One region of the Oceaniradius stylonematis genome, then DNA from elsewhere that is predicted to be linked to it. Evidence: riboswitches for the same ligand, from Rfam matches in the RefSeq annotation. Region 1 holds a riboswitch; the other holds the start of a gene.

What was found. Region 1 has a riboswitch for S-adenosylmethionine ahead of ACOQOU_RS08185 (homoserine O-succinyltransferase). Riboswitches for the same ligand answer to the same signal wherever they lie in the genome.
Region 2: another riboswitch for S-adenosylmethionine. It lies ahead of ACOQOU_RS11065 (O-succinylhomoserine sulfhydrylase); the one in region 1 lies ahead of ACOQOU_RS08185 (homoserine O-succinyltransferase).

What each region holds. Positions count from the first base shown of each region.
Region 1 covers NZ_OZ244994.1:1,660,418-1,675,784, forward strand. Annotated here, with positions in the region: gene ACOQOU_RS08170 (L,D-transpeptidase) at 1-465, shown strand, start outside; gene ACOQOU_RS08175 (3-hydroxybutyryl-CoA dehydrogenase) at 565-1,446, shown strand; gene ACOQOU_RS08180 (hypothetical protein) at 1,471-1,680, opposite strand; SAM riboswitch at 1,977-2,054, shown strand; gene ACOQOU_RS08185 (homoserine O-succinyltransferase) at 2,104-3,039, shown strand; gene ACOQOU_RS08190 (GNAT family N-acetyltransferase) at 3,036-3,476, shown strand; gene ACOQOU_RS08195 (MFS transporter) at 3,483-4,847, opposite strand; gene ACOQOU_RS08200 (NAD-glutamate dehydrogenase) at 4,895-9,700, opposite strand; gene ACOQOU_RS08205 (hypothetical protein) at 9,832-10,086, shown strand; gene pdxY (pyridoxal kinase PdxY) at 10,083-10,994, shown strand; gene ACOQOU_RS08215 (hypothetical protein) at 11,000-11,446, shown strand; gene phaR (polyhydroxyalkanoate synthesis repressor PhaR) at 11,462-12,070, opposite strand; gene ACOQOU_RS08225 (acetyl-CoA C-acetyltransferase) at 12,313-13,488, shown strand; gene phbB (acetoacetyl-CoA reductase) at 13,587-14,309, shown strand; gene ACOQOU_RS08235 (ABC-F family ATP-binding cassette domain-containing protein) at 14,380-15,367, opposite strand, start outside.
Region 2 covers NZ_OZ244994.1:2,231,428-2,246,794, forward strand. Annotated here, with positions in the region: gene pstB (phosphate ABC transporter ATP-binding protein PstB) at 1-136, shown strand, start outside; gene phoU (phosphate signaling complex protein PhoU) at 178-897, shown strand; gene phoB (phosphate regulon transcriptional regulator PhoB) at 934-1,626, shown strand; gene ACOQOU_RS11025 (GcrA family cell cycle regulator) at 1,735-2,280, opposite strand; gene ACOQOU_RS11030 (aspartate aminotransferase family protein) at 2,633-3,823, shown strand; gene argF (ornithine carbamoyltransferase) at 3,859-4,779, shown strand; gene ACOQOU_RS11040 (Hsp33 family molecular chaperone) at 4,807-5,817, shown strand; gene ACOQOU_RS11045 (efflux RND transporter periplasmic adaptor subunit) at 5,939-7,453, shown strand; gene ACOQOU_RS11050 (efflux RND transporter permease subunit) at 7,455-10,877, shown strand; gene apaG (Co2+/Mg2+ efflux protein ApaG) at 10,881-11,273, opposite strand; gene ACOQOU_RS11060 (CDP-alcohol phosphatidyltransferase family protein) at 11,424-12,029, shown strand; gene ACOQOU_RS11065 (O-succinylhomoserine sulfhydrylase) at 12,037-13,227, opposite strand; SAM riboswitch at 13,294-13,380, opposite strand; gene ACOQOU_RS11070 (2'-deoxycytidine 5'-triphosphate deaminase) at 13,463-14,560, shown strand; gene ACOQOU_RS11075 (ion transporter) at 14,529-15,341, opposite strand.

The sequences.
Region 1 (15,367 bases):
CGTGTCGGCACCATCATCACCGTCGCCGATCCGGGACGCGACCTGCAACGGCGCATCGCGCGCATCGAAGCCGGCAAGCGGACGCGGCAAGTGCGCGCATTCGATGCCGAAGGGGCGCTGGTCGCCATCTATCCCGCATCGATCGGCTCGGCCGCCACACCGTCGCCGACGGGCAGCTTCACCGTGCGCAACAAGGCGCAGGACCCGCGCTACACCTACGATCCGCGCGGATCGGCCCAGCCGGGTCTGGCCGAAGGTCTGGTGCTTCTGCCGCCGGGGCCGAACGGACCGGTGGGCAATGCATGGATCGGCCTGTCAAAGCCCACCTACGGCATTCACGGCACGCCTGAACCCTCGCGCATCGGCCTTGCCGAGAGTGTCGGCTGCATCCGGCTGACCAATTGGGACGCGCTGGAACTGGCCCGTCTGGTGCGCCGTGGCGTGAAAGTCACAATAAGCGACTGAAACGTCGCAAGGCGCCGGTTTGGTGCGATGCAATGATTTACATTGCGTCGCAACAACCGCACACTTCCGCCAAAACACAAGAAAAGCGGGATGAGAGCGATGATCGAACAGTTGGAAACGATCGGTGTGATCGGTGCGGGCCAGATGGGCAGCGGCATTGCCCAGGTTTCGGCGGCGGCCGGCTATGATGTGGTGATCGCCGACATCTCCCTGGAGGCGGCACAGGCGGGCCTGGACAGGCTCAAGACCCAGATGCAGAAGGCCGTCGATGCCGGCCGCATGCAGTCCGGCGATCGCGATGCGATCGTCGCCCGCATCTCGGTGGCGGGCGGCATGGACGGGCTCTCCGGCTGCGATCTGGTTATTGAGGCTGCGAGCGAAAACGAAGCGGTCAAGCGCAAGATCTTCGTCGAACTGTGCCCGGTCCTGAAGCCCGAAGCGCTGATCGCGTCCAACACCTCCTCGATCTCGATTACGCGTCTGGCCGCGGCCACCGACAGGCCCGAGCGCTTCATGGGCATCCATTTCATGAACCCGGTGCCGCGCATGAAGCTGGTCGAACTGGTGCGCGGCATCGCCACCGCAGACGAGGTGTTCGACCTTGCCCGCGCTTATGTGGACCGGCTCGGCAAGACGTCGACCGTGTCCGAGGATTTTCCCGCCTTCATCGTCAACCGCATCCTGTTGCCGATGATCAACGAGGCGATCTACACGCTCTATGAGGGCGTCGGATCGGTCGAGGCCATCGACACGGCGATGAAGCTGGGCGCCAACCATCCGATGGGTCCGCTCGAACTGGCCGATTTCATCGGTCTCGACACCTGTCTGGCGATCATGCAGGTGCTGCATGACGGGCTGGCCGATTCCAAGTACCGCCCCTGTCCGCTTCTGGTGAAATATGTCGAGGCCGGATGGCTGGGCCGCAAGAGCGGTCGCGGCTTCTACGATTATCGCGGCGAGACGCCGGTCCCGACACGCTGACCGACCGGACGCGGTCCGTCCGGTTCAATAAAGCGGTGATACGCTGCCGTTCGGCACGTCCGGTCGCTGCGGCAGCCCGGCATCGCGCAGCGACGACAGCCGGGCGAGGCGCCCGGCGAGCGCGCCCCTCAAGCCGCCTTGACGAATGGGGCCGGCAGTCCGCGCGGCAGGCGCGCGAAAGCGGGACTGCCCGGGAAAGGTGATGACATTTGACGATGCGTGTCCGGTCGCCATGACAGTCTCCGTTGCATGTGCCCTCCCGGATACGCTCAAGGCTAAGCAAATCGATGGCCAAATCAAGGAATTTTTGTGCGCCGCACAAAAATTCCTGCATTGCACGGAACGTTCGCAGGACACCGCCCCGCCCTTGGGGCATTAAGGGCAGAGCGGTGCACCCACACCGGGGAGACAGCCCGTCATGGTCCATAACGAACTACCGGCTGCACCCTTTTGGCATGCCCATCCGACGACAGGTGTGACCGATTGCACAGCGCGCCACGCATTTGACGCTGACCGATTGCGGGTCTAGGAATGGCGTCCGTGGTGATTTGGCCGGTCGGCTTGCAGCCACGTTAAACAAGTCGCTAAAGGGCCGAATGTGTTGGACCGGCAGCGATGTTTCGCCGCCGGTTTTTTGTTGTTTGGAGAGTTGAGACGATGCCGATCAGGATCCCGGACGCCCTGCCCGCCCGCGACACGCTGCTGCGCGAGGGTGTCATGGTCATGGACGAGAAGACGGCGACGCGGCAGGACATCCGGCCCCTGCAGATCGGCCTGCTCAACCTGATGCCCAACAAGATCAAGACGGAAACGCAGATCGCCCGTCTTGTCGGCTCAACGCCGCTGCAAGTCGATCTGACGCTAGTGCGGATCGGCAACCACAAGTCGAAGAACACGTCCGAGGACCATCTGATCTCCTTCTACGAGACCTGGGAGGATGTCCGTCACCGCAAGTTCGACGGTTTCATCATCACCGGCGCGCCCATCGAGACGCTGCCCTTCGAGGAGGTCACCTATTGGAAAGAACTGGAGCAGATCCTCGACTGGACGACGACGCACGTGCATTCGTCCTTCTTTATCTGCTGGGGTGCGATGGCCGCCGCCTGGCATTTCCACAAAGTGCCCAAGCACACGCTCCCGCACAAGGCGTTCGGCGTTTACCGGCACAGGAACCTCAGCCCCGCCTCGCCCTATCTCGCCGGCTTTTCCGACGATTTCCAGATTTCGGTGTCGCGCTGGACGGAAGTGCGCCGCAACGAACTGCCGGCGGACGGATCGCTCGAAGTGCTGATGGAATCGGCCGAAACGGGCCTATGCCTGCTGCACGAGGCGTTTGCCAACCGGCTCTACATCTTCAATCACATCGAATATGATTCAACCACGCTCGCCGAGGAATATGAGCGCGATGTCGCCAGCGGCACGCCGATCGACGTGCCGCACAATTACTATCCGGGCGATGATCCGGCCTGCACGCCGCTGAACCGCTGGCGCAGCCATGCGTTCTTGTTGTTCGGCAATTGGATCAACCAGGTCTACCAGACCACCTCGTTCGATCTCGCCGAGATCGGCCATGACCGGGAGGCCGCCCAATGAGCCTGACCATCCGTCCGCTCGAACAAGGTGATCATGAGGCGTGGCGCGCGCTATGGACAGCCTATCTGGAGTTCTATGAGTCGTCGGTCTCCGAGGAGGTCTATGCAACGACGTGGGCCCGCCTTCTGGGCGATGAACTCTACGATCCGAACGGTCTGGTCGCCCTTGTCGACGGCAAGCCTGCCGGTTTGGTCCATTACATCTTCCACCGCCATTGCTGGCGCACCGACAATGTCTGTTATCTGCAGGATCTTTACGCCGACCCGGACGTGCGCGGCACCGGCGTCGGCCGCGCGCTGATCGAGGCGGTCTATGAAAAGGCCGATGCGGCCGGCTGTCCGTCGGTCTACTGGATGACGCAGGATTTCAACGCCACCGCGCGCAAGCTCTACGACCGCATCGCCACGCTGACGCCCTTCATCAAGTACCAGCGCTAGAGCCCGTCACGTCCGCGACCGGACCGGGATCAGCAGCAAAAGCCCGACAACGAACAGGATCAGGATCGGCGTGATCCCGATCCGCTGGCTGCCCGACAGTTCGGTAAAGATGTAGATGCCGAGCGGCGCCAGGAACGCGGTCGCCTTACCCGACAGCGCGTAAAGGCCAAACGCTTCGCCCATCCGTTCGGGATGCTCCACCTGATCGACCAGAAGCGGCCGCGATGCGGCCTGCAACGCGCCGCCGGCCGCGCCGATCAGCGCTCCGGCGCAGTAGAACATGATGTCCGGTACGCTCGATCCCTCGGCGACGGCGACGAACAGCACATGCGTCTCGGTGGTCGAGATCACCAGCGCGCTCGCCGCGATCAGCGCCAATATGGTCAGTGTGACGACCCGTTTGGTGCCGAGCCGCGTATCGAGCCAGCCGCCCGCGATGGAACCGAAAATGCCCGTGACGGAGGCAAGAATGCCGAAGACGCCAAGCTGGATCGTCGACCAGCCCAAGACACCGACTGCATAGATTCCGCCGAACGTGTAGAGACCGTTGAGCGCGTCGCGATAGAACATGGACGAACCCAGAAACGCGAAAAGGCTCGGATGTCTCGGCAGGGTGCGGATCGTGTCGATGAGTTCCCGCAGGCCCTTGGAAACAGCGTTCTTCACCCCGATGCGGCGGGCCGTATCCGGCGTGAACAGGAACAATGGGATGATGAAGATGACGAACCAGATCGCCGTCAGCGGTCCGGACGCGCGATCCCCTTCAAGCTGCGCGGGGTCGAGACCGAGGATCGGATCGAGGCCGACCAGTGTCTTGCCGCTGTCGGGAGAAGCGACCATCAGCACCAGCATGGCGATCAGACAGATCAGGCCGCCCGCATAGCCGAGCGCCCACGCGTTGCCCGAAAGGCTGCCCAGCTTGTCCCGTCCGACAAGGCCCGGCATCATCGCATTGTTGAAGATGGCGGCGAACTCGAAACCGATCAGCGCGACGACGAACGCGACCAGCGCCAGCGTGATGTTGGCCGGGTCCGGATCGGGCGTGACGAACCACAGCGAAAAGACCGCCACGGCGGCAATCGCCGAAAACCCGAATATCCATGGCTTGCGCGGACCCGTCGCGTCCGACAGTGCACCGAGAACCGGCGCCAGAAACGCGATCAGAAGGCCGCCGATGGTGGCGGCAAACGCCCAGTCGGATTGCCCGTCCACCGGATTGGCCGCCACCTGACCGGCGAAATAGGGCGCAAAGACGAACGTGATGATCAGCGTGTGGAACGGCTGCGCGGCCCAGTCGAACAGCATCCAGCTCCAGATGCCGCGCCGGCTTGCCGTCGGCGCCGGGGTGAGATCGTCGGTCACTGCGCTCATTCCTTTACCCCGTATCGTTCTTTCATCACAGTTCTACGCCATCGGGTTCAGCCGACGAGATCGGCCAGAAGGCCGGCGGCGACCGTCAGGCGCGAGACCGTCAGATCGCCATGATCGGTCAGTTCGACGATCCGGTCCTGCACGCGGGCGATCCGCACCTTGTTGGCATCGACCCAGCTTTCGACGGCAGCGGACGGATCGGCGCCGTTGCCCTTGAGCGCCGCGGTTGTGATCGCCAGCCGCGCCGAATGAATCGTGTCGAGCGCGCGCTGCTGCGCCAGCCCGTCGAAATAGTCGTGCGCCGGCAATTGGTGGGCGAGATGTTCGAGCCGGCCGATGCGGAAGCTCCTGGTCACGTCGAAATAGCCCTTCGCCGCCTCGCCGATCGGCCGGCCGGTGGCAGCGGCAGCGGCCATGATGTCCGGCGTCACGGCCGCGACGGGCAGAAGCGCCAGCCTTTGCGCCGGCCCGTCGGCCATGCCGGCCTGCTTGAAACGCTCGCGGCGCTGCTGCGCCCAGTTGGCCAGATAGTCCGGCACGATCCTTGGCAGGTCCGGCTCGAGCGCGGCGCGCGCCTCGCTCAGCGCGGCGACCGCAGCGCCGAGATCGCCGGTCATGTCGCCTGATTTCAGATACTGGCCGATCGCGCCGCGCAGCGCCTCGGCCAGTTCGTCGTAGATCGCCATCTGCGCATCGCCCGGCACCTGGTTGTCGAGCCCGTCGATCGCCGCGTGCAGCGCCTCGATGTCATAGGCGTCGCGGCAAATGACGTGGGCGCGCGCGATGCCGGACGGCAGCATGCCGGTCGCGTCCTCGAACCGGCTGATCACCGAGGGGCCGCCGCGATTGACGATCTGGTTGGCCAGGACGGTGGCGATGATCTCGCGGCGCAGCCGGTGGTTCCTGATCCGGTCGCCGAAATCGCCATGCATGCGCGGCGGGAAATAGCCGAACAGATCCGCTTCGAGATAAGGTTCGTCCGGCAGTGCCGACCGCACCAGATCGTCGAACAGGACGATCTTGGCATAGGACAGAAGAACGCCGATCTCCGCCCGCGCCAGACCCTGGCCGGCCTGCCGGCGCTCGGCGAGCGCCTCTTCGTCGGGCAGAAGTTCGACCGCGCGGTCCAGAAGCCCGCGCTCTTCCAGCGACGTCATCAGCCTTTCCTGAAGCGCCAGATTGGCGTCCTTCCTGCGCTCGGCACGGCTTATGGTCAGCGTCTGCTCGTAATTGTTGCGCAGCACCAGATCGGCCACGCTGTCGGTCATCGAGGCCAGCAGTTTGTCGCGCCGTTTGCGCTCGAGACTGCCGTCGGCCAGCGCCCCGGCAAAGGCGATCTTGATGTTGACCTCAAGGTCCGAGGAATTGACCCCGGCCGAATTGTCGATCGCATCGGAATTGCACCGCCCGCCGGCCAGGCCGTATTCGATCCGGGCACGCTGCGTAAGCCCCAGATTGGCGCCCTCGCCGATGACCTTGACGCGCAATTGCCTGGCCGTGATGCGGATGGCGTCATTGGCGCGGTCGCCGGCCTCGGCATTGCTTTCAGCCGATCCGCGCACATAGGTGCCGATTCCGCCGAACCACATCAATTCGGCGTCCGCAGTCAGGATCGCCGTCATGATCTCGCTTGGCGTCGCCTTGACCTTGTCGAGCCCGATGGCATCTGCGGCCGCCTTGGACAGGGTGATCTGCTTCAGGTTGCGCGGGTAGATGCCGCCGCCCCGCGACAGTTTGGCGGTGTCATAATCCTGCCAGGACGACCGGCCCATCTCGAAAAGGCGCTTGCGCTCGGCGAAGCTGACAGCCGGGTCGGGATCGGGATCGATGAAGATGTCACGATGGTCGAACGCGGCGATAAGCCTGATCTGCTCTGACAAAAGCATGCCGTTGCCGAAAACGTCGCCGGACATGTCGCCGACGCCGACGACGGTGAACGGCTCGCTCTGGATGTCCTTGTCCATCTCGCGGAAATGGCGCTTGACCGCTTCCCACGCGCCGCGCGCGGTGATGCCCATCTTCTTGTGGTCGTAGCCGGCCGAACCGCCCGAGGCGAACGCGTCGTCGAGCCAGAAGCCGTGCGCCTGAGAAATGCCGTTGGCGGTGTCGGAGAAGGTCGCCGTGCCCTTGTCGGCGGCGACCACCAGATAGGGGTCCTCGCCGTCGCGGCGCACGGTCAGGGGCGGCGGCACGACCGTCTCGCCGTCCAGATTGTCGGTCACCGACAGAAGCGAGGCGACAAAGGTGACATAGGCGTTCTTGCCTGCCTCGAAGACCTCGTCGCGCGAACCGTCGCGCGGCAGGCGCTTGGGCAGGAAACCGCCCTTGGCGCCCACCGGCACGATCACCGCGTTCTTGACCTGCTGCGCCTTCACCAGCCCCAGCACCTCGGTCCGGTAGTCCTCCGAGCGGTCCGACCAGCGCAGGCCGCCGCGCGCGATCGGGCCGAAGCGCAGATGCACGCCCTCGACCTCCGGACCGAAGACGAAAATCTCGCGATGCGGCCGCGGTTCCGGCAGGGCGTCGATCGCCTTTGGATCGAGCTTGAAGGCAAGGGTCCGGCGCGGTCGGCCGTCCGCCTCCGGATGATAGAAATTGGTTCTCAGCGTGGCGGTGATCACGTTGCAGAACCGCCGCAGGATGCGGTCCTCATCGATCGACGGCACGTCGGCCAGCGCGTCACGGAACGCCGATAGCAGGTGCTTTTCGGTCACCGCCGTGTCCTCGTCGGGGTCCGCCTGTCGCGTTGGATTGAACCGCGCATCGAACAGTTCGTAGAGCTGCCGGGTCAATTGGGCATGGCGTTCCAGCGTGGCGGCCATATAGGCATGGCTGTAGGCCGAGCCTGCCTGGCGCAGATAATGGCCGTAGGCGCGCAGCACACGGATCGTCCGCGCCCCCATGCCCGATGCGAGCATCAGGGCATTGTAGCGGTCGTCTCCGATCTCCTTGGCCCATGCCGACCGGAACCCGTCCTCGAAGAGCGCCCCTTCATCGTCCAGGTTCACCGGCGCGCCCGAGGCGCTTTCGATCCGCATGCTGTGAAGCCAGATGCACGATGGCCGGTTGCCCTCGCCCGGCGCGCAGCCGACCCGGTAGGTCAGTTCGGAGATCACCCGGAAGCCCATGTTTTCCAGAAGCGGCACCCGCTCGGACAAGGCCACGGGCTCTTCGGCATGGAAGACGCGCAACAGCGCCTGGTCGTCGGCGTCGTCCTCGTCGCGCAGAAAATCGACGGCGATCGGATTGTCGGCGTCGATCGTGTCGATGAAGCCGATGTCCGACACGGCCTGCTCGGGCGACACCGTGTCCCGATAGGCTTCCGGAAAGGCGAATCGGTCGCTGTCGATCGCCGCGCCCTTCGCCGCCAGCGCATCGCGCAGGGCGTCCTCCCAGGTGCGGATGATCGCCGCGACACCGCGTTCCAGCGAGGCTTGCGTCGGCGTCGGCGTCTTGCCGGACCGGCGGCCGATGATGATGTGCACCCGCGCCAGCGTGCCCTCGGGAAAAGCGGGATAGAAGGCCGAGACATGGCCCTCATAGACATCCGCCATATGCGCGCTGATGCGTTCGCGAATTTCGGAATCGTAGCGGTCGCGCGGCACGAACACGATGACCGAGACGAAGCGGTCGAACGCATCGATGCGGCTGAGCACGCGCACGCGCGGCCGGTCCGCCAGGGCCACGATCGCCTCGGCGTGGCGAGTCAGGACCGGCACCTCGATCTGGAACAGTTCGTCGCGCGGATAGGATTCAAGGACGTTCAGCAGCGCCTTGCCGGAATGGCTGTCGGGATCGTGATGCGAGCGTTTGAGGACCGCCTTGATCTTGGACCGGATGTAGGGAATGCGCTGCACCGAACGCGTGTAGGCCGTCGATGTGAAAAGGCCGACCAGCCGCAGTTCGCCCGACAGTCTGCCTTTCTCGTCGTAGCGCTTGATGCCGACATAATCCATGTAGGTGCGGCGGTGCACCACCGATTTCAGATTGGCCTTGGTGACGATCAGGATATCGCGGCTGTTGAGGAACGCGCGGATCTCAGGCGTCGTTGTCACCGCATCGTCGCCGCGCCGCAAAACCCGGACGTCGGGGTCGCTGAGAATGCCGAGCGAAGGCCGGTCCGCGCGCTGCAGCTTGCCGCGCTTTTCGCCGCCGACATAATCGTATTCGCGAATGCCGAGGAAGGTGAAATTGTCGTCGCGCAGCCAGTGCAGGAACTCCAGCGCCTCGGCAACATCGCCCTTGCGCGCCGGCAGGATGCCATCGTGAAGCTCGGCGACGATCGCATCGAGCCGATCCAGCATCACCGGCCAGTCGCGCACGGCGGCGGCAACCTGGCCGAGCGTGGCGATGATGCCCGCCTCCAGTTCGGTTACGGCGCGGTCGTCCAGACCCGACATGACGACCGAAATCACGCTGGTGCGCACCGTCGATTCGAGCGCCATGCCCGGCCGCGACTTGTCGATGATCTCGAAACCGGATTTGCTGTGCTGGACCTCCAGGACCGGATGGACGACGAACTCGACCGTCGACGAGGCGGCATTGATTTCGCCCAGCACCGAATCGAACAGGAACGGCTTGTTGTCGTTGACGATCGCCATCACGGTGCAATGCCGGCCGGGACCGTCGGGCAGCGATTGGGTCCGGACGATCGACTTGCCGGCGCGATGATCGGCGACCGCCGATGCCGCCAGTTTCAGCGCGCCGGCGAGCACGTCGTCGGACAGGACCGCCATGTCCTCGCCATGGGCATCGAGCAGAAGGTGTTCGGCGAGCACCTTGGCCTTGTCGCTGATCCGGTCCGCGATTCGGGCCAGTTTACGCCGCGAAGCCGCGTTCAATGCCTTTGCCATGTCCCCATCCCGTCCGCGATTTTCGTTTACTCACGCTCTGTTGGCGTTTAGGTCGTCACCATAACAGCGCGATTGCAGTTTGCAGCACAAATTGCACGCCACACGGGCAACGCCACGCGACGGACGGGTCGATGAGCAGCAAGCCTCCACATGACGCGCGCGAAGAGGAAGCGCGCAAGGTGATCGAGCGCGTCGAACGCGAATCGGAGATCGTCGGCCGCTCATCCTTCGTGCGCGCCGCAGGCAAGGCGCGCGACCATCTGACGGCGGCCGAGGCCGAGGGCGGAGATCCGGTCGAAGTGTGGGGCCGGCGGGTCGGCCGCGCCCTTTCGGTGATCGCCTTCATCGGTCTGGCGTTATGGCTGCTTGCGTATCTGACGCGATGAGCGGCACCGCGCACAAAGCGGACGTGCGATCGGGCGGTCAGCCCGGTTCGGTCGCCGTGATCTCAAGCCATGTGGCGCGCGGCGCGGTGGGCAACCGGGCGGCGGTGTTCGCCATCGAGACCCTCGGCCACCCTGTGATCGCCGTGCCGACCGTCCTTCTGCCCTGGCATCCCGGTCATGGACCGGCGACGCGGATCGTCCATGACAATCGCCAGTTTGCCGGTTTCATGGCCGATCTCGCCCACGGTCCGTTCGCCGGCGAGATCGACGCGGTGCTTTCGGGTTATCTGGGCGATGCCGGCCAGGCTGCGGCCATTGCAGCATCGGTGGCCGCGCTGCGTTCGGTGCGGCCCGATCTGGTCTACGCCTGCGATCCGGTGATCGGCGACGAGAGCGGGCTTTACGTGTCCGGGCAGGTCGCCCGCGCCATCGCCGGCACGCTGGTGCCCGTCGCCGATCTGGCGACGCCGAACCGGTTCGAACTGGCCTGGCTTTCGGGCCGCGTGCTTGAAGACAATGAGGCGATCATCGATGCCGCGCGGGCGCTCGGCCCGCCTGCCGTGCTGGTGACCAGCGCGTTCGCCGCGCAGCCGGGCATGACCGGAAACCTGCTCGTCCTCCGCGAAACCGCCCATCTTGCCGAACACGCCGCCTTCGACCGCGCGCCGAACGGCACCGGTGATTTGACCGCAGCGCTGTTTCTGGCGCACCTTGTCAACGGGCGCGGCCATCTGGAGGCGTTGCGGCGGGCGACGGCATCCGTGCATGACGTGCTTGCCAACACCCGTGCCCGCGGAGCGGATGAACTGACCCTGGCGGCCGATGCCGCCCTTCTGTCCGAGCCGGTGTCCGACATCGATGTCCGTTCCGTCGGGCGGCGGTCCGAAGACATCACGATTGGAGGTTGAACGAGATGCGACGACGGCAAAGCGGATGCATTGTCAGCCTGGTCATGGTGCTGGCCGGCGGCCTATCGGCCGCCCACGCCGGTCAGGTGGACGCGGTCGCAGCGGTCAATGGCTGGTATGCGAGCCTCCTGCCCGGACAGGATGCCCAGGCCATGGCGGCACGGGCAGGCACGCTTCTGGCCGAGGGCGCGGTGATCGACCTGCGCGATCTGGGCATCACGCAGACGCGCGAGGAATATCTCGAAAGTCTCGATGTGTGGGCAGATGCGGTCGCCGGCGGCACCGTCGCCCATCGGATCGAGCCGGGCTTTGACGAGAGCAGCGTGTCGGCGACGGTCTGCTTCCGCTTTGCGGACAATGAAGTGCTGAACCGCGAGACCTTCGCCATCGAGCAAGGGCTGATCGTCAACGCCCTGTTCGAACAGATCGCCGACGACTGCGCGGGCTTCTGAAGCCGAGCTGTCCGGTCAGCCCAACTTGTCCAGCCTGCGCTGCATTTCGGCGATCTGGTCGCGCATCGACTGCAGATCGTTCTGGTCGCCGGCTTCGCTCTCGGCCGGCGCCGCGGCCGGCGCGCCGTTCTTGGGCTGGGTGTCGGCCATCGCCGCGAACGGATTGAACATCTTCATGGCCTCCTGGAAGATCGCCATGTTGCGTTGCGCCTGCTCGCCGAACATCTGCTGACCCGAGGCCACGACGTCAATCGGCGACTTGCCGATCATCGAGGTCATCTGCTCGCGGATGCGTTCCTGTTCCTGGGCGAAGGCGGCCATCGAATGTTCGAGATAGCTCGGCACCACCATCTGCATCTGGTCGCCGTAAAACGAGATGAGCTGGCGCAGCACCGAGACCGGCAGCATGGTCTGGCCGGACTTGGCCTCCTGTTCGAAGATGATCTGCGTCAGGACCGAATGGGTGATGTCCTCACCGGACTTGGCGTCCTGGACCGTGAAGTCCTCGTCCTCCTTGACCATGGTGGCCAGGTCGTCGAGCGTCACATAGGTGCTCGTGCCGGTGTTGTAGAGCCGACGGTTTGCATATTTCTTGATGATTGTCGCGCCATCGGTTTTGCCCATGGACATCTCCTTGATCGGCCTTCCGGGTTCTTGCCAGCGCCCTGACAATCTTGTCCGTGGGCGAAACAGTAAACCCTGATCTGGTCAAATTCAAAACGTTTCTCGCATCGCACCAAATCGCTGCGGAACCGCAGCCCACCCTATCCCTTTAACCAATAGGCAATGGCCGATATCTGTGGCACACGAAGGCCGAACCACGCGTTTTGCCGCTTGTATATTGCAGTTTGTCGAGGAGACACATCATGGAGCCGATCGTCATCGCCAGCGCAGCCCGCACGCCAGTGGGCTCGTTCAACGGGTCATTTGCCAATGTGCCGGCGCACGAGTTGGGCGCAACGGCCATCAAGGGCGCGCTCGAGCGGGCCGGCGTCGATCCGGCCGACGTCGATGAAGTGATCATGGGCCAGATACTGGCCGCCGGCGAAGGCCAGAACCCGGCCCGGCAGGCGGCGATGGCCGCAGGGTGTCCGCAGGAAACCACCGCCTGGGGCATCAACCAGCTTTGCGGATCGGGCCTGCGGGCGGTGGCGCTCGGCATGCAGCAGATCGCCACCGGCGATGCCAACATCGTGGTGGCCGGCGGCCAGGAATCGATGTCGATGTCGCCGCACTGCCAGCATTTGCGCGGCGGCGTGAAGATGGGCGACGTCAAGCTGATGGACACGATGCTCAAGGACGCGCTCATGGACGCCTTCTACGGCTACCACATGGGCAACACGGCCGAGAACGTTGCGCGCCAGTGGCAGCTCACCCGCGAACAGCAGGACGAATTCGCCGTCGCCAGCCAGAACAAGGCCGAGGCCGCCCAGAAGGCGGGCAAGTTCAAGGACGAAATCGTCGCGCACACGGTCAAGACCCGCAAGGGCGAGACCGTGGTCGAAGACGACGAATACATCAAGCACGGCGTCACGATCGACGGCATCGCCAAGCTGCGTCCCGCCTTCGACAAGGAAGGCACGGTGACCGCGGCCAACGCGTCGGGCATCAATGATGGCGGCGCGGCGACGGTGCTGATGAGTGCCGCAGAAGCCGCAAAGCGGGGCATCAGCCCGATGGCGCGCATCGTCTCCTGGGCGACCGCCGGCGTCGATCCGCAGATCATGGGCACGGGACCGATCCCCGCATCGCGCAAGGCGCTGGAGAAGGCCGGCTGGAAGATCGACGATCTCGACCTGGTCGAGGCCAACGAGGCATTCGCCGCCCAGGCCTGCGCGGTCAACAAGGACATGGGCTGGAACCCGGACATCGTCAACGTCAATGGCGGCGCGATCGCGATCGGTCACCCGGTCGGCGCATCCGGCGCCCGCGTCCTCAACACCCTGCTCTTCGAGATGCAGCGCCGCGACGCCAAAAAGGGCCTGGCCACGCTGTGCATCGGCGGCGGCATGGGCGTTGCGCTCTGCGTCGAGCGGGATTGACCTGACAGCACCAACGGACGGCGGGCGGTGGATGGCATGGAGGTTGTCGTCCGCCCGCTCCGCCGCCACGCCATCGCAATTCAAAGGGAGGAGACATCATGAGCAGAGTGGCGCTTGTCACCGGCGGAACGCGCGGCATCGGGGAGGCAATCTCCAAGGCCTTGAAGGAGGCCGGCTACACGGTCGCAGCCACCTATGCCGGCAATGACGAAAAGGCCAAGGCCTTCACCGATGCGACCGGCATCCGGACCTACAAGTGGAACGTCGCCGACTATGGCGAGTCCAAGGCCGGCATCGAAAAGGTCGAAGCCGATTTGGGCCCGATCGAAATCGTCGTCGCCAATGCCGGCATCACGCGCGATGCGCCGTTCCACAAGATGACGCCCGACCAGTGGAAAGAAGTGATCGACACCAACCTGACCGGCGTCTTCAACACCATCCACCCCGTCTGGCCCGGCATGCGCGAGCGCAAGTTCGGCCGCGTCATCGTCATCTCGTCTGTCAACGGCCAGAAGGGCCAGTTCGCGCAGACCAATTATGCGGCCACCAAGGCCGGCGACATCGGCATCGTGCGCAGCCTCGCCCAGGAAGGCGCGCGCAACAACATCACGGCCAATGCGGTCTGCCCGGGCTACATCGCGACCGAAATGGTCATGGCCGTGCCCGAAAAGGTGCGCGAATCCATCATCGCGCAAATTCCCGCAGGCCGGCTCGGCGAGCCCGAGGAGATTGCGCGCTGCGTGGCTTTCCTAGCCTCCGACGACGCCGGCTTCATCAACGGCTCGACGATCTCGGCCAACGGCGCCCAGTTCTTCGGCTGAACCGGCAAAACTCGCTGATCGGCGGAGCGGGGCATCCCGCTCCGCTTTTTTTTGCGCCAACGCCCCTGACTCAGGCGCCTTCGATTTCCTCGCGCATCAGTTCGAGTTCAAGCCATTCCTCTTCCATCGCCGCATGGCGCGAACGCGCCGCCTCGAGCTTTTTCGCCGCATCGGAAAAGCCGGACGGATCGCGCGCGAAAAAGTCCGGATCGGCCATTTGCGTTTCGAGCCCCGCGATTTCCTCGGCCAGACGTTCCATGTCGCCCGGCAGCGTCTCCAGCGCGTGCTTCTGCTTGAAGGACAGTTTCCGCCGTGCCGGCGCGGACTTCGTGTCCGGCTGGGCCGGGCTTTCGCCGGTTCTTGCCGGCTTTGCCTTGGCCGGTGACGCATCGGTCTTGGCGGTCCGCTCGCGCCGCTGCGCAATCATGTCCGAATAGCCGCCCGCATAGGTCAGCCAATGGCCCGGCTGCGCCGGATCGGGCGCGATGACGGCGCCGACGGTGCGGTCGAGAAAGTCGCGATCGTGGCTGACCAGAAGAACCGTGCCGTCGAACCCGGCGATCAGCTCCTGCAGCAGATCGAGCGTTTCCATGTCCAGATCGTTGGTCGGCTCGTCCAGCACCAGCAGGTTGGCCGGCCGCGCAAGAAGGCGCGCGAGCACGAGCCGCGCCTTCTCGCCGCCCGACAGTTCGCGCACCGGCGTGCGCGCCTGCTCGGGCTTGAACAGGAAATCCTTCATGTAGGAGGCAACATGCTTCTGGCTGCCATTGACGACCAGCGACTGGCCCCGCCCGTCGGTAAGGAAATGCTCCAGCGTCTCGTCGGGATCGAGCGCGGCGCGGCGCTGGTCGAGGACGGCGATGTCGAGATTGGCGCCGAGGCGCACATGGCCCGCATCGGGTTGGACCGCTCCCGTCAGCAGATTGATCAACGTCGTCTTGCCGGCCCCGTTCGGCCCGACCAGCCCGATCCGGTCGCCGCGATGGATGCGCAGCGAAAAATCGCGCACCAGCGGCTTTCCGCCGAGCGTCTTTGACACAGTGTCGGCTTCGATCACC
Region 2 (15,367 bases), 570 kb from region 1:
GCAGGCCGCGCGCGTGTCGCAGCGCACGGCGATGTTCCATCTGGGCGAGCTGGTGGAAGTGGACGACACCGAGACGATGTTCACCAACCCGTCCGAAAAGCGCACCCAGGACTATATCACCGGCCGCTTCGGCTGATCGCCACGACCCGCCTTCCGAACAGAAACGGAACCAAGAACATGTCCCAGCACACGGTCACCGCGTTCGAAGAAGACATGAGCTTCCTGGCTCACAAGATTGCCGAGATGGGCGGTCACGCCGAGCGCATGATGGAACAGTCGGTGCGCGCGCTGGTCGAAAACGACCTGCAGCTGGCGCGCCGGGTGGTCACCGACGATCTGGTGCTGGACGAAGCGCTGCGGCTGATCGACGACAAGTCGGTGCTGGTGATCGCCCAGCGCCAGCCCGTGGCGAGCGATCTGCGCGAGGTCTTCGCCGCCATCCGCATCTCCACTGACCTCGAACGGATCGGCGATCTGGCCAAGAACATCGCCAAGCGCGTCGAGGCGATCAATGAAGGCAAGCATGGCGTGCGCCTGGTGCGTGGCATCGAGCATCTGTGCGAGCTCACGCTGGCGCAGCTCAAGGAAGTGCTTGACGCCTACGGCACGCTGTCGACCGACAAGCTGTCCATGATCCGCGACCGCGACGACGAGATCGACGCGATGTACACATCGCTGTTTCGCGAACTTCTCACCTATATGATGGAAGACCCGCGCAACATCACCACCTGCACCCATCTCCTGTTCTGCGCCAAGAACATCGAGCGCATCGGCGACCACGCCACCAACATCGCCGAGGCCGTCTATTACATGGTCGAGGGCGACCGGATGCCGCCGTACCGGCCCAAGGACGACAAGAGCCACAAGATCAGCGTCGAGGCCGGAGAGGGGCAGTAGGCCAACACGCTGCACGACTGACGGAAGACGACGGACATGGGTGCGACACCAAGGATCATGGTCGCTGAAGACGAGGAAGCCCTGAGCGTCCTTCTTCGCTACAATCTGGAATCGGAAGGCTACACGGTCGAAACCGTGCTGCGCGGCGACGAGGCGGAGATCGCGCTGCGTGAGACGCCGCCCGATCTGCTCATTCTCGACTGGATGCTGCCGGGCCTCAGCGGTATCGAACTGTGCCGCCGCCTGCGTGCCAGAACCCAGACGCAGCGCCTGCCGATCATCATGCTGACCGCGCGCGGCGAGGAATCCGAGCGCATTCGCGGCCTGTCGACCGGCGCCGATGACTATGTGGTCAAGCCTTTCTCGACCCCCGAACTGATGGCCCGGGTCAAGGCGATGCTGCGCCGTGCCCGGCCCGAGATCATGGCATCGCTGCTCAAGGTCGGCGACATCGAGCTCGATCGCGAGACCCATCGGGTCTACCGCAACGGGCGCGAGATCAAGCTCGGGCCGACCGAGTTCCGGCTTCTGGAATTCTTCCTTCAGGCTCCGGGCCGCGTCTTTTCGCGCGGTCAGCTTCTCGACGGGGTCTGGGGCGAGAACATCTATGTCGACGACCGGACCGTCGACGTGCATATCGGCCGCCTGCGCAAGTCGATCAATTTCGGCCGCCTGCGCGATCCGATCCGCACCGTGCGCGGCGCCGGCTACGCGCTCGAAGGCTCCTGAGCCGCGCAGACACGTTCAAGCGCGACAACGCCCGACACAGAAGACCGCGGCACCGGGCCGCGGCCAATTTGTTACGCCATGTTTTTGGGGAGAAGCCTTGGAACCGTTCTAGCGGGCGCGCTTACGGTCGTTCTGCTGGAAGGCCAGCTTGCCGTGATATTTGCAATAAGGCGAACCGTCGTCGGTCCCGTGGCCGCAAAAGTAGAACTCGTCCGTCAGCGGGTCGCCATAGGGCCATTTGCAGGTGTTTTCGTTCAGTTCGGTCAGCATCAGCCGCTTGGCGATCGGCACGACGACATCCTCGATCGGGCGCGTGTCGGGTACGACCAGGGCTTGCGGGTCGGCATCCTGCTTGAGCGCGGTTGCCGCCATGCCTTGCCTGACGCCGCCACGCTGCATGGCCGAACCATAGGCATTGGTTCGCGCGCCGCCGCCGCCGCCGTTGCCGAGATTGGTGCGTGGTGCCGACGGCCGCTTGATCTTCGGCGCCGCGCTCTTGGTGCTTTTGGCGCGGCCCGAAAGCTTGAGCCGGTGCACCTTGCCGATCACAGCGTTGCGGCTCACGCCGCCGAGCTTGGCCGCGATCTGGCTGGCGCTCAGCCCGTCGGCCCAAAGCTTCTTCAGCATTTCAACGCGTTCGTCGGTCCAGCTCACGATCATCTCCGTTTCGACAGGCAGAATCCGGACCCGTTGCTCGGCCTTGAGGACAAGGGCCGGCGACGATACGCAAAACCGGGGAACGTCATTCTGCTTGGGCGTTTGCTCCGGCTGACAAGCTACAATATCGGTTGACTCCTGTTCAAGAGTCGGCTCGTCGCATGGGAATCGTTTTGTGCTTTTTCCCCAACTTGGCCCGACGGCGAGTATGCCGGGTCCGCCGCGCGAAGGCGGCACGATTGACGAAACCCGCCGGCGGCTCTAAGGAGATAACGGCCGCTCGCAAGGGCGGTTTTTGTGTTTTCAGCCCGGCGCCGACCGCTCCGGGCAAGCCGCCGGACGCCGTTCGATGACCAGCCAATCGGCCCTGTTCGACACTTATGCCCGTGCGTCGCTCACTGTCGAGCGCGGCGAAGGCTGCTGGCTGCATGACACGGACGGCCGCACCTTTCTCGATTTCGGCAGCGGCATCGCGGTCAACGGGCTCGGCCATGCCCATCCGCATCTGATTTCCGCGCTCACCGAGCAGGCCGGCAAGCTTTGGCACACATCCAACCTCTACCGCATTCCCGATCAGGAGCGGCTGGCCGAACGCCTGTGCGCGGCAACATTTGCCGATCGCGTCTTCTTCACCAATTCGGGTGTCGAAGCGGTCGAATGCGCGATCAAGACGGCGCGCCGTTACTTTTATGCGAAAGGCGAGCCCGATCGGGTCGGCATCATCACCTTCCAGGGTGCCTTCCACGGCCGTACGCTGGCGACCATCGCCGCCGGCGGCCAGGCCAAATATCTCGAAGGCTTCGGTCCCAAGGCCCCCGGTTTCGACCAGGTCCCCTTCGGCGACATGGATGCGCTGGAGGCGGCGATCACCGGCGAGACCGCCGCGGTCCTGATCGAGCCGGTGCAGGGCGAGGGCGGCCTCCGGCCGGTGCCCGACGAAACGCTCCGCGCAATGCGCGACTTGTGCGACGCGCACGGCCTGTTGCTGATCTTCGACGAGATCCAGTGCGGCATGGGCCGCACCGGACGGCTCTTCGCCCATGAGCATGCCGGCATCGCGCCCGACATCATGGCCACCGCCAAGGCGCTCGGCGGCGGCTTCCCGGTCGGCGCGTGCCTTGCCACCGAGGAGGCCGCCAGCGGCATGGTTCCGGGCGTCCATGGCACCACCTATGGCGGCAATCCGCTGGCCATGGCGGTCGGCAATGCCGTGCTTGACGTGATGCTCGAAGACGGCTTTCTCGAGGCGGTCGAGCAAAAGGCCCTGCGCCTGAAGCAGGGTCTCGTCTCGCTGGTCGACCGTTTCCCGGACATCTTCGGCGAGGTGCGCGGCAAGGGGCTGATGACCGGCCTCAAATGCGTCGTGCCGAACACCGATGTCGTCCGCGCGCTTTTCGACGGTCACATGCTCGTTGTGCCGGCCGGCGACAATGTGATCCGCATCCTGCCGCCGCTGATCGTCTCCGACGAGGAAATCAGCGAAGGGCTTGCCCGTCTCGAGGCCGCCGCTCGCGCCCTTTCGACCCACGCCGGCGCCTGAAGCGCCCGATCCCTGTCCAGTTACGGGTTTTATTCATGAGTGCTCGCCATTTTCTCGATCTGTCCGCCGTGACCGCGGCCGATCTGCGCACCATCATCGACTCCGCCCTGGCCGGCAAGGCCGCGCACAAGGCCGGCACCGCCGCGCGCCCGCTCGAAGGCAAGGCACTGGCCATGATCTTCGAAAAGCCGTCGACGCGAACGCGCGTCTCTTTCGATGTCGGCATGCGTCAACTTGGCGGCGAGACGATCATGCTGACCGGCGGCGAAATGCAGCTCGGCCGCGACGAGACGATCGCCGACACCGCGCGCGTCCTGTCGCGCTATGTCGACATCATCATGATCCGCACCCATGAGCATGACCGGCTCGCCGAACTGGCCGACGCCGCCACCGTCCCGGTCATCAACGGGCTGACCGACGCAACCCATCCCTGCCAGATCATGGCCGATGTGATGACCTTCGAAGAGCATCGCGGTCCGGTCGCCGGCAGGAAGATCGCCTGGTCGGGTGACGGCAACAATGTGCTGCATTCGATGATCGAGGCCAGCGCCCGCTTCGCCTTCGAGCTGGCCGTCGCCGTGCCCAGTGGCAATGAGCCCGATCGTGCCTATATGGACTGGGCGCGCGGGCAAGGGGCGAAGGTCTCCGTGACCCATGACCCCGAAACCGCGGTGCAAGACGCCGACGCCGTCGTCACCGATACCTGGGTCTCCATGGGCCAGGAGGAACGTGCCCGCGGCCACAATGTGTTCATGCCCTATCAGGTTAACCAGGCGCTCATGGCCCATGCCAAGCCGGACGCCCTGTTCATGCATTGCCTGCCCGCCCATCGGGGCGAGGAGGTCACCGACGCGGTCATCGACGGTCCGCAATCGGTGGTGCTGGACGAGGCCGAAAACCGGATGCATGTCCAGAAGGCCATTATCGCATGGTGTCTGGGCGAGAGCCTCGCCTGACCGGGCGCAAAGCGGAAAGACACGAAGATGACCGACATCCGATCGACGCCGGCGGGATCGATACCGCCGGTGAACTCTGCTCCCGTGGGCCTTGATGCCGTCGTTCCATTCCAGATCGACGCGCTGGACGCGCGCGGCCGCGCCGTGCTGCTGGGCGATGCGCTCGACGGTATCCTTGCCCGCCATGACTATCCCGAACCGGTCGCCCGCCTTCTGGGCGAGATGACGGTGCTGACGGTGCTTCTGGGCACCTCGCTCAAGTTCGAGGGCAAGTTCATCGTCCAGGCGCAGACCGACGGCCCGGTCTCGCTGCTCGTCGTCGATTTCGTCACGCCGGGCACGGTGCGCGCCTATGCCAGGTTCGACGAGGGTGCGGTCGATGCCGCGGTTGCGGCCGGCCACGCCCGGCCCGAAGACCTTCTGGGCACGGGCACGCTGGCGCTGACCGTCGACCAGGGCGCCTACATGAACCGCTATCAGGGCATCGTTCAACTCGACGGGGCTTCGCTCGAGGAGATCGCGCGCAACTACTTCCGCCAGTCCGAACAGATCCCCACCGAGCTTCGCCTCGCCGTGGGCCGGCTCTCCGTGCGCGGCGATGACGGGTCCATGCGCCAGTTCTGGCGTGCGGGCGGCATCGTCGCCCAGTTCCTGCCCGATGCGCCCGAGCGCATGCGCGCGACCGACCTGCATCCGGGCGAGGCGCCCGACGGTGTCGAGATCGACATGCCCGATGACGACGATGCCTGGGCCGAGGTCAAGGCGCTGGTCGGCACGGTCGACGATGACGAACTGATCGACGAGGGCGTCGGCGTGCACGCGCTGCTGTTCCGGCTTTTCCACGAGCGCGGCGTCCGCGTCTTCGATGCGCAGGACATCCGCGAGAAATGCACCTGCACCCGCGACAAGGTGGCCGGCGTTCTTGCGTCGCTGTCCGACGAGGACGTTGCCGAGGCGACCCGTGACGGCAAGATCACGATCACCTGCGAATTCTGTTCGACCGTCTATGAGTTCGCGCCCGGTGACGCGAAAACGTGAGTTGCGGCCGGCGGCGGAATGCGCTGCCGCCGGTCGCCCCACGCATCCGGCGCGGCCCATGACCAAGATTTAACTTGTTCGGCGTCATTGGTGCCTTATTTTCCGCCCAAAGGACGCATCGATGCTGAAATCCGTCGAAGACCCGCAGATCGCCGGAGACGACACTGCGCCTGCCCGCCGCCCGGGCGGCGGCGTGGCGACGGCCCTGCGCGCCACCGTCCAGGCAGCGCTGATGGTGGCTGTTCTTGTCGGCTCCTATCTGGCGATGGAACGGCTGATCGCCGCCGCGCCCGAACGGACCGCGCGGCCCCAGCCGGATGTGTCCGTGCCGGTCGAGGCGGTGGTTGTCGCCGCCGGTGACGAGCGGCCCAATGTCAGCCTTTACGGCGAGGTGGCCGCCGCGCGTGCCGTCGATATCCGCCCGCCCGTGTCGGGCGAAGTCATCGCCATCCACCCGGACCTGTCGGCGGGCCGGCGCATCGAGGCGGGCGCAACCCTGTTCGAGATCGATCCGTTCGATCTCGAAGTGGCGCTGGCCGAGGCGCGGGCCAATCTCGCCCAGACCGAGGCGACCATCGCCGAGAACGAGGCGCGGCTCGTCTCGGAGCGCGCACAGCTCGAAGGCGCCCGCGATCAGCTGGACCTCGCCCGCAGCGATCTGGCGCGCGCCGAGCAGTTGCGCGGCAATGGCACGCTGACCGCCAAGCAGGTCGAGGATCGCGAACTGATCGTTTCCCAGCGTGAACAGGCCGTTTCCCAAAGGGTCAACAACATCGCCATAGAGGAAGCGCGGCTCGATCAGCAGCGTGCCATCCGCACCCGGCTGGAACTGGGCGTGCGGCGCGCCGAGCGCAATCTCGGCGACACGGCGGTGCGGGCACCGTTTTCCGGCGTGGTCCGTTCGTCCACCGTTGAAACGGGGCGCATCGTTGCAGCCAATGACGTGGCCGTCGCCATGTACGATGACAGCGCGCTCGATGTCCGCTTCACCCTGACCGACGCGCAATATGGCCGCATTGCCACCGACGCCGATCCCCTGATCGGCCGCGACGTGACGCTGGTCTGGACCGTCGGCAATCTCGACTACACCTACACCGCCACCGTCAACGGCATCGGCGCCGACATCGCCTCGGCACGCGGCGGCGTGGACGTTTTCGCGCGCATCGATGTGACCGACGCGCCGGTGCAACTCCGCCCCGGCGCCTTCGTCGCCGTGACAGTGCCCGACCGGCTCTATGAAGACGCCGTGCGGCTGCCGGAGACCGCGCTCTATGACGCTGGAACCATGTATGTGATCGCCGATGGCCGGCTCGAGCATCGGACCGTCGAGGTTGCCGCCTTCGATGGCGCCGACGTGATCGTCACCGGCGGGCTGACGGCCGGCGAACAGGTGATGACGACGCGCCTGTCCAATGTCGAGGACGGGCTGAAGGTCTCGGTTCCCAGCGCCGAAACGCCGGCCATCGACGATGGGTCGACGCCGGTTGCCGGGGCGCGTCCGAGCGAAGAGATGATCACCGCGGCCAAGCGCCTGAGCGGATTGACGGACGCGCAGTGGGACGCGCTGTCGGGCGACGAGCGCCGCGCCTATTTCCGGCAATTGCGCGACCGGCCCGACACGGCCGGCGACGGCTGACATGGCCCCGTCCGGCATATCGCGGCATCGCCTCGTTGGCGCGTTCCTGCGCCATCCCAATGCGGCCAATCTGCTGATGGTGCTGATGATCCTGTTCGGCGTCTTCGCGCTGGCGCGGATCAACACCCAGTTCTTTCCGACCATCGAGACCTCGACGGTTTCGGTTTCCATCGCCTGGTCGGGTGCCAGCGCCGAGGATGTCGAGCAGAACATCCTTGCGGTCGCCGAGCCCGAACTGCGCTTCATCGAGAACGTCAAGCAGGTCGTCTCCTACGCCCGCGAGGGCTCCGCATCGATCCGCCTCGAATTCGAGGAAGGCACGGACATGCAAAAGGCGGTGGCCGACGTCGACACCGCCGCAAAGGCGCTGACCAACCTGCCCGAGGGGTCCGAGGACCCCAAGGTGACCACCAGCCAATGGTTCGACCGCGTCGCCTCGATCTCCATCGGAGGCGACGTGTCCGAAGCGGTGGTTCGCGACTGGGCCCAGCGCATCCGCGACGATCTGGTCGAGCGCGGCATCGACAAGGTGACGTTCACCGGCATGCGCGACCCCGAATTGCAGGTGACCGTGCCCGAGCGGGAGCTGCGCCGGCTCGATCTGACGATCTCCGACATATCAAGGGCGATCGGCGCGAACTCGCGCGACCTGCCGTCCGGCAATCTGGACGGCGCGGTGGAACGGCAATTGCGCACCCTGTCCGACGCCGAGGATGCGCGCGCGCTCGGCCGGATCGAGGTCAAATCGTTCCCGACCGGCGAAAAGGTGCGCCTTGGCGACATTGCCGAGGTTCGCGAAGGGTTCGAGGATGGCGCGATCCAGGGCTTTTCCAACACGTTTCCGGCGATCGAGATCGACGTCCAGTCGACCGCCACCGCGGACACGCTGACGACCAACGCGATCCTGCAGGATTATGTCGCGGAGATCCGGCCGCAACTGCCGGCCAGTCTCGAACTGCAGGTCTACGAGGTGCGCGCGGACTCGCTCAACGAGCGGATCATGCTGCTGGTCAAGAACGGTGCGACCGGGCTGCTGCTCGTCCTGATCGTCCTGTTCGCCTTCCTGCATGTGCGCATCGCGGTCTGGGTCGCCGCCGGCATTCCCGTCGCGCTGCTGGCCACCGTCGGGCTGATGTATGTCTTCGGCGAAACCATCAACATGCTGTCCCTGTTCGGGCTGATCATGATGCTCGGCGTCATCGTCGACGACGCGATCGTCGTCGGCGAACACACCGACACGCGCCTTGCGATGGGAGACGATCCGGTGACGGCCGCCGAAAACGGCGTCGGTGCCATGTTCACGCCGGTCACCGCCGCGCTGACGACGACCGTCGCGACCTTCGCGCCTCTGCTCTTGATCGGCGATACGATCGGCCAGATCGTTGGCGTGCTGCCGGTCGTCGTGATCGCCGTCGCCATCGCCTCCATCGTCGAGTGTTTCTTCATCCTGCCCGGCCATCTGAGCCATTCGCTGCAGGGCCGCTCGGCGCCGCGCTGGTCGCATTGGCGGGTCTTCTTCGTCGGCCTCGTCATCGTCCTGTTCATGGCAGCCTTCTTCACGCGTGCCGGCGGCGAGGGCGGCGTCGCCCAATCGCTGCCCTTCATCGCCGCGTTCGACGCATGGCGGCAGACCGTTTCCCCGTTCATGTTCGGAACGGTCGCCGCAGCGGTCGCACTCATCGCAGCCGTTCTTGTCGAGTTTGTCCTTTACGCGGTGCGCGTCGGCTTCGGCCGCAACCGGCGCACCTTCGACGCCGACGAAATGCCCGAAGATGGCTGGTTCCGGCGCAATTTCGACGCCGGCTTCAACTGGATCCGGCAGGGCCCGTTCGCCTGGCTGGTGCGGCTGGCCTACAATTGGCGCTATGTGTCCATGGCGATCGCGGTCGGTCTCGTCATGGTCTTTGCCTGGGGCCTGCGCGCCGGGGAACATGTCGGCTTCGTCTTCTTCCCCTCGCCGGAGTCCGAGAACATATCCGGCTCGATCATCCTGCATCCGGGCACGCCGGAACGCGAGGCGATCATGGCCGTGCGGGAGTTCGAGAATGCGCTGCGCCGCGCCGAAGCGAACCTGACCGGCGACAATGGCGAAGAGCTGATCGAGGCGGTGTTTGTCACGCTTGGCTCGTCCGGCCGTTCGCAGGGCGACAATCTCGCCCGCATCAAGGTGCAGCTCACCATCTCGGAACGGCGCACCATTCGTACGCCGGAGATCGTGCGCGCCTGGCGGGCCGAGGCGCCCGAGCTTCCGTCCGTCCGCCGCTTCGCGGTGCGCCAGTCGCGCGGCGGTCCGCCCGGAGCCGACATCGATGTCGAGCTCAGAGGCTCCTCCATTGCCGTCCTCAAGGAAGCCGCCGTCGAGGTGACGGCAATCGTTGCGGCCATCCCCGGCGTCACGGGCGTCGAGGACGATCTGCCCTATGGCAAGCCCGAACTGATCATGACGCTGACGCCGCGCGCGGCGGCCTTGGGCTTCACCCTCGACGAGGTGGGCACGCAGGTGCGCAATTCCGTCGAGGGCATGGTGCCGCGGCGCTTTGCGCGCGGCGACGACGAAGTGGCAATCCGCGTCAGCCAGGACATGGACGGCCAGGGGACGGCGGCCCTGCGCGCCATGATGCTGACCGCGCCATCGGGCGATCTGGTACCGCTGACCGAAATCGTCACGCTGAGCGAGCAGCAGGGCTTCTCGGCGATCCAGCGTCAGGACGGACAGACGACGATCTCGGTGACCGGTGAAATCGATGCGGCGGTCAACACCACCGACGGTGTCGTCGACCAGCTTGTCTCGTCAGGCGCTCTGGACGCCATCGCCCGCACCTATGGCATCGACTATGATTTCGGCGGCCGCAGCCAGGAGCAGCGCGACGCCTTCGCCGATCTGGGCTTCGGCACGCTGATCGCGCTGAGTGTCATCTACATCATCCTGGCCTGGGTGTTCGGCAGCTATTTCCGCCCGTTCGCGGTCATGCTGATCATCCCGTTCGGCGTCGTCGGCGCCGTGGTCGGCCACTGGCTGATGGGCTATCAGCTCACCATGCTGTCGATGATCGGCCTGCTCGGCCTGTCGGGCATTCTGGTCAACGATTCCATCATTCTGGTTTCGCGGCTCGAGGAGCGGCTGAAGACCGGCGAAGCGATCCGCGAAGCCTGCATCAATGCGAGTTGCGACCGGTTTCGCGCCGTCCTTCTGACGTCGCTGACCACCATTGGCGGCCTGATCCCGCTCCTGTTCGAGACCTCGCTTCAGGCCCAGTTCCTGATGCCGATGGCGATCACCATGGTGTTCGGGCTGGCCACGGCGACGGTGCTGGTCCTGTTCCTCGTGCCGGTCTTCATCGGCATCGGCGAGGACATCCGCAACCTGCTCGTCGCGCTCTACGGCGACCGGCGGCGCCTGCCGCGGCCCGTGGCCGGTCAATGATCGTCAGTTGATCGTCCGCACGACGTTCGGCACGTCCAGAGAAAAGGCCGGAACGCGCGCCCGCATCCGCTCGCCGCTTTGCCGCCGCATCACATAGTGACCGACCATCGTGCCCGACGGCGTGTTCAGCGGGCATCCCGAGGTATATTGGAAGCTGTCGCCGGGAGACAGGACGGGCTGCTCGCCGATGACGCCGGGACCGCTCACCTCCTCCACCGCGCCCAGCGCATTGGTGATGCGCCAGTAGCGGCTTTCGAGCTGCACCGTCTCTTCGGAATGGTTGGCGATCACCACCGTATAGGCCCAGAACCAGCGGCCGTCGTCCGGCTCAGACTCCTCGTCCAAAAAGTCGGGCCGCACGGTCACTTCGATCCCGTCTGTCGTCTCGCGATACATGCGCCGACTCTAGCCAAACACGTTCGGCCGGAAAAGGGCGCGGGCACGCGAAAGTGAGTCGGCGTGATGATCGCTGCCCGGTGATGATGGTGACCTTGGAGGACAAGTGTCGTATGGGCGGGACCGTTCGCTTCAACCGATCCATGCGCCATGTTCGACAGCACGCTCCGGTCCAAGCTCGATCCCGCCCTTGAGCGGCTTGCCGCGCGTCTGGCGCGCGCCGGCGCGACCGCCGACCAGGTGACCGTCGCCGGGATGGTGCTCGGCGTCGCGGCAGCCGGCGCGATCGCGCTGCACTGGTTCTGGCTTGGCCTCGCGCTGATATTGATCAGCCGCCTTTGCGACGGTCTCGACGGCGCCGTCGCGCGCATCACCGGCAAGACCGATTTCGGCGGCTATCTCGACATCGTACTGGATTTTGCCTTTTACGGCGTGATCCCGATCGGCTTCGTCCTTGCCGATCCCGGCGCCAATGCGGTGGCCGGTGCCGTTCTGGTCTTTTCGTTCTATGTCAACGGCGCCAGCTTCCTCGCCTATGCGATCATGGCCGAGCGGCACGGGCTTTCGAGCGAAAGCCATGGCGAGAAGTCGATCTTCTTCACCACCGGCCTTGCCGAAGCCACCGAGACCATCGCCGTATTCGTTCTGATGTGTCTCGTGCCGCACTGGTTCGCGGCAATCGCCTGGGTCTTCGCCGCGATCTGCCTTTACACGGCCGTCTCGCGCATTGCTCTGGCCTCGCGGACCCTGCGCTGAACGTACGCTACCCCGCCGCCGCCAGCGCCCGGTCCAGATCGGCGATCAGGTCCTGAGCGTCTTCGAGGCCGACCGACAGGCGCATCGTGCCGCCGCCGATCGACAGTTCGGCGCGGTCTTCGTCCGACAGGTTCTTGTGCGTCGTCGTCGCCGGATGGGTGATCAGGCTCTTGGCATCGCCCAGATTGTTGGAGATGCCGACGATTTCGAGCGCGTTGGCGAATGCGAACGCCGATCGCTTGCCGCCCTTGACGTCGAACGCCACCAGCGTCGATCCGCCGCTCATTTGCTTGGGCACGATATTGGCCTGCGGATGGTCCGGCCGCCCCGGATAGACGACGCGGCTGATTGCCGAGTGGTCGGCGAGAAAGTCCGCCACCGCGCCGGCGCTCTTCGTCTGTTGCGCGACCCGCAGCGGCAGCGTCTCCAGCCCCTTGAGCATCACCCAGGCGTTGAACGGGCTCATCGACGGGCCGGTATGGCGGAAAAAGTCGTGCAGATGCTCGTCGACCCAGTCCTGTGGGCCGAGCACGACGCCACCAAGGCACCGCCCCTGCCCGTCAATATGCTTGGTGGTCGAATAAACGACGATGTCGACGCCCAGCACCATCGGGTTCTGCAGGAGCGGCGTGGCGAACACATTGTCGATCACCGTTTTGGCGCCGCAGGCACGCGCCACCGCAACCACATGGGCGATATCGACGATCTCCAGCGTCGGATTGGTCGGGCTTTCGAAGAAGAACAGCTTGGTGTTCGGCTTGACCGCGCGTTCCCAGGCCTTGGGATCGGTGCCGTCGACCAGCGTCGTCTCGACACCATAGCGCGGCAGCAACTGCTCGACGATCCACCGGCACGAGCCAAACAGCGCCCGTGCCGCAATCACATGATCGCCGGCCGAAACCTGGCAGAGGATGGAGGCCGCGACCGCGGCCATGCCCGAGGCCGTCGCGCGCGCCGCTTCGGCGCCCTCGAGCGCACACATGCGCTGTTCGAACATCTCGACGGTCGGGTTGGCATAGCGCGAATAGACAAAGCCCGGATCGTCGCCCTTGAAGCGCGCCTCGGCCGCCTCGGCGCTGTCATAGACAAAGCCCTGCGTCAGGAACATCGCCTCGGATGTCTCGCCGAAGGCCGAACGTGTTGTCCCGGCATGCACCATGCGTGTCGCCGGCTTCAGATCTTGCCTCTCGTCGGCCATGGCAGCCACCCCACACAAAAATCCCGGCCTCATGCCGCCATGAGCCGGGTCGTTGCCGTCCAAATATCCGGCAAATCCTCGGCCTTTTAGCGAGTTTTGGGAGCGCGCTCCCGTGGCTGCAAGCCGGCCGGCCAAATCACCACGTCAATAAGCTGTCCATAAAGGGCCGCGTGCCTTGCGTCAATTGGCGGTGCTGGCCATCGTGCCGCCGCACTGGGGCAGGGCAGGCAGTTTCATGACGCGGCGCGACAGCGGCATCCTCGCCGATCACGACATTGAAGGCTTGGTGGAGACCGGGGCGATCATCGTGCCGCGGCCGCTCGACGACAACCAGATCCAGCCCGCCAGCCTTGATCTGCGCCTGGGCACCACCGCCTACCGGGTGCGCGCCAGCTTCATGCCGGGTGCGGCGCACGCCGTTGCCGGCAAGCTCGCCCAATACGAGCTCCACCGGATCGACCTGACCGAAGGCGCGGTTCTGGAGACCGGCTGCGTCTACATCGTGCCGCTGCTGGAAAGCCTGGCATTGCCGGCGGACATCGCCGCCGCCGCCAACCCGAAAAGCTCGACCGGCCGGCTCGACATCTTCACCCGCGTGATCACCGACAATGCGGTGGAGTTCGACAAGGTCCCCGCCGGCTATGAGGGCCCTCTGTTTCTGGAGGTCAGCCCGCGCACATTTCCGATCATCGCACGCACCGGCTCGCGCCTGACACAGATCCGCTTCCGCATCGGCCACGCCGTGCTTGGCGCCGCCGCGCTCGCCGACCTGCACGATGCCGAAACGCTGGTTGCCGGCGACACGCCCAACATTTCGCAGACCGGCATCGCCCTGTCCGTCGACCTTTCAGGCGACGCATCGGGCCTCGCCGGCTATCGCGGCAAGCGGCACACCGGCCTTGTCGATGTCGACAAGCCCGCCGCCCATGACGTGCTCGATTTCTGGGAACCGGTGCATGTGCGCGACCGCAAGGAACTGATCCTCGATCCGGACCAGTTCTACATTCTCGTCAGCCGCGAGGCGGTGCATGTGCCGCCGCTTCATGCCGCCGAGATGACGCCGTTCGATCCGCTGGTCGGCGAATTTCGCGTCCACTATGCCGGCTTTTTCGATCCCGGTTTCGGCCATTCGGCGGCGGGCGGCACAGGCAGCCGCGCCGTTCTGGAAGTGCGCAGCCATGAGGTGCCGTTCGTTCTCGAACACGGCCAGATCGTCGGCCGGCTCGTCTATGAACACATGATCGGCCGGCCGTCGGCGCTCTACGGCGCCGATCTGAAGTCAAACTACCAGGCGCAGGGCCTCAAGCTTTCGAAGCATTTCCGGGCGCCGTAGCGTCAGCCGCGCGCATGGCGCGCACCTCGGCACGCAAGGCCCGCACCTCTTCCAGGATCAGCGTCTGCTCGTCATGCAGCGACGACCGCTCGTCGGCCGCCTGTGCGTCGTGTTCGGCCTGCATGGCGGAGACGACCACGCCGATGAACAGGTTCAGAACCGTAAAGGTCGTCGCGGCGATGAACGGAATGAAGAACGCCCACGCCCAAGGGAACGCGTCCATCACCGGCCGCACGATGCCCATCGACCAGCTCTCCAGCGTCATGATCTGGAAAAGCGAATAGGCGGAAGCGGCGATCGAGCCGAACCATTGCGGAAACTCGCCGCCGAACAGCTTGGTCGCCATCACCGAGAAGACATAGAAGACCAGCATCAGCAGCAGCACGATCGAGCCGAGCCCCGGCAATGCGGTCAGGAGCCCGCCGACGACGCGGCGCATGGACGGCACGGCGCTGATCAGGCGCAGCACGCGCAGGATGCGCAGCGCCCGCAGCACCGAGAACGGACCGGCGGCGGGGATCAGCGCGATCGAGACGATGATCAGGTCGAAGATGCGCCACGGGCTTTTGAAGAAGTCGAGCCGGTAGACGGCGAACTTGATCATCAGTTCGACGACGAACACCGCCAGGATGAGCCGGTCGATCGTCAGAAGAACCGGCCCGATCGCATCCATCAGGGCGGGCGATGTTTCCATGCCCAGCGTGATCGCATTGATGATGATCAGGATGATGATCGCGCGCTCAAAGCGCTGGCTTTCAACGAACGATTTCAGGGACTGCATGGAAGACACCGGCCGGAATCGGAATG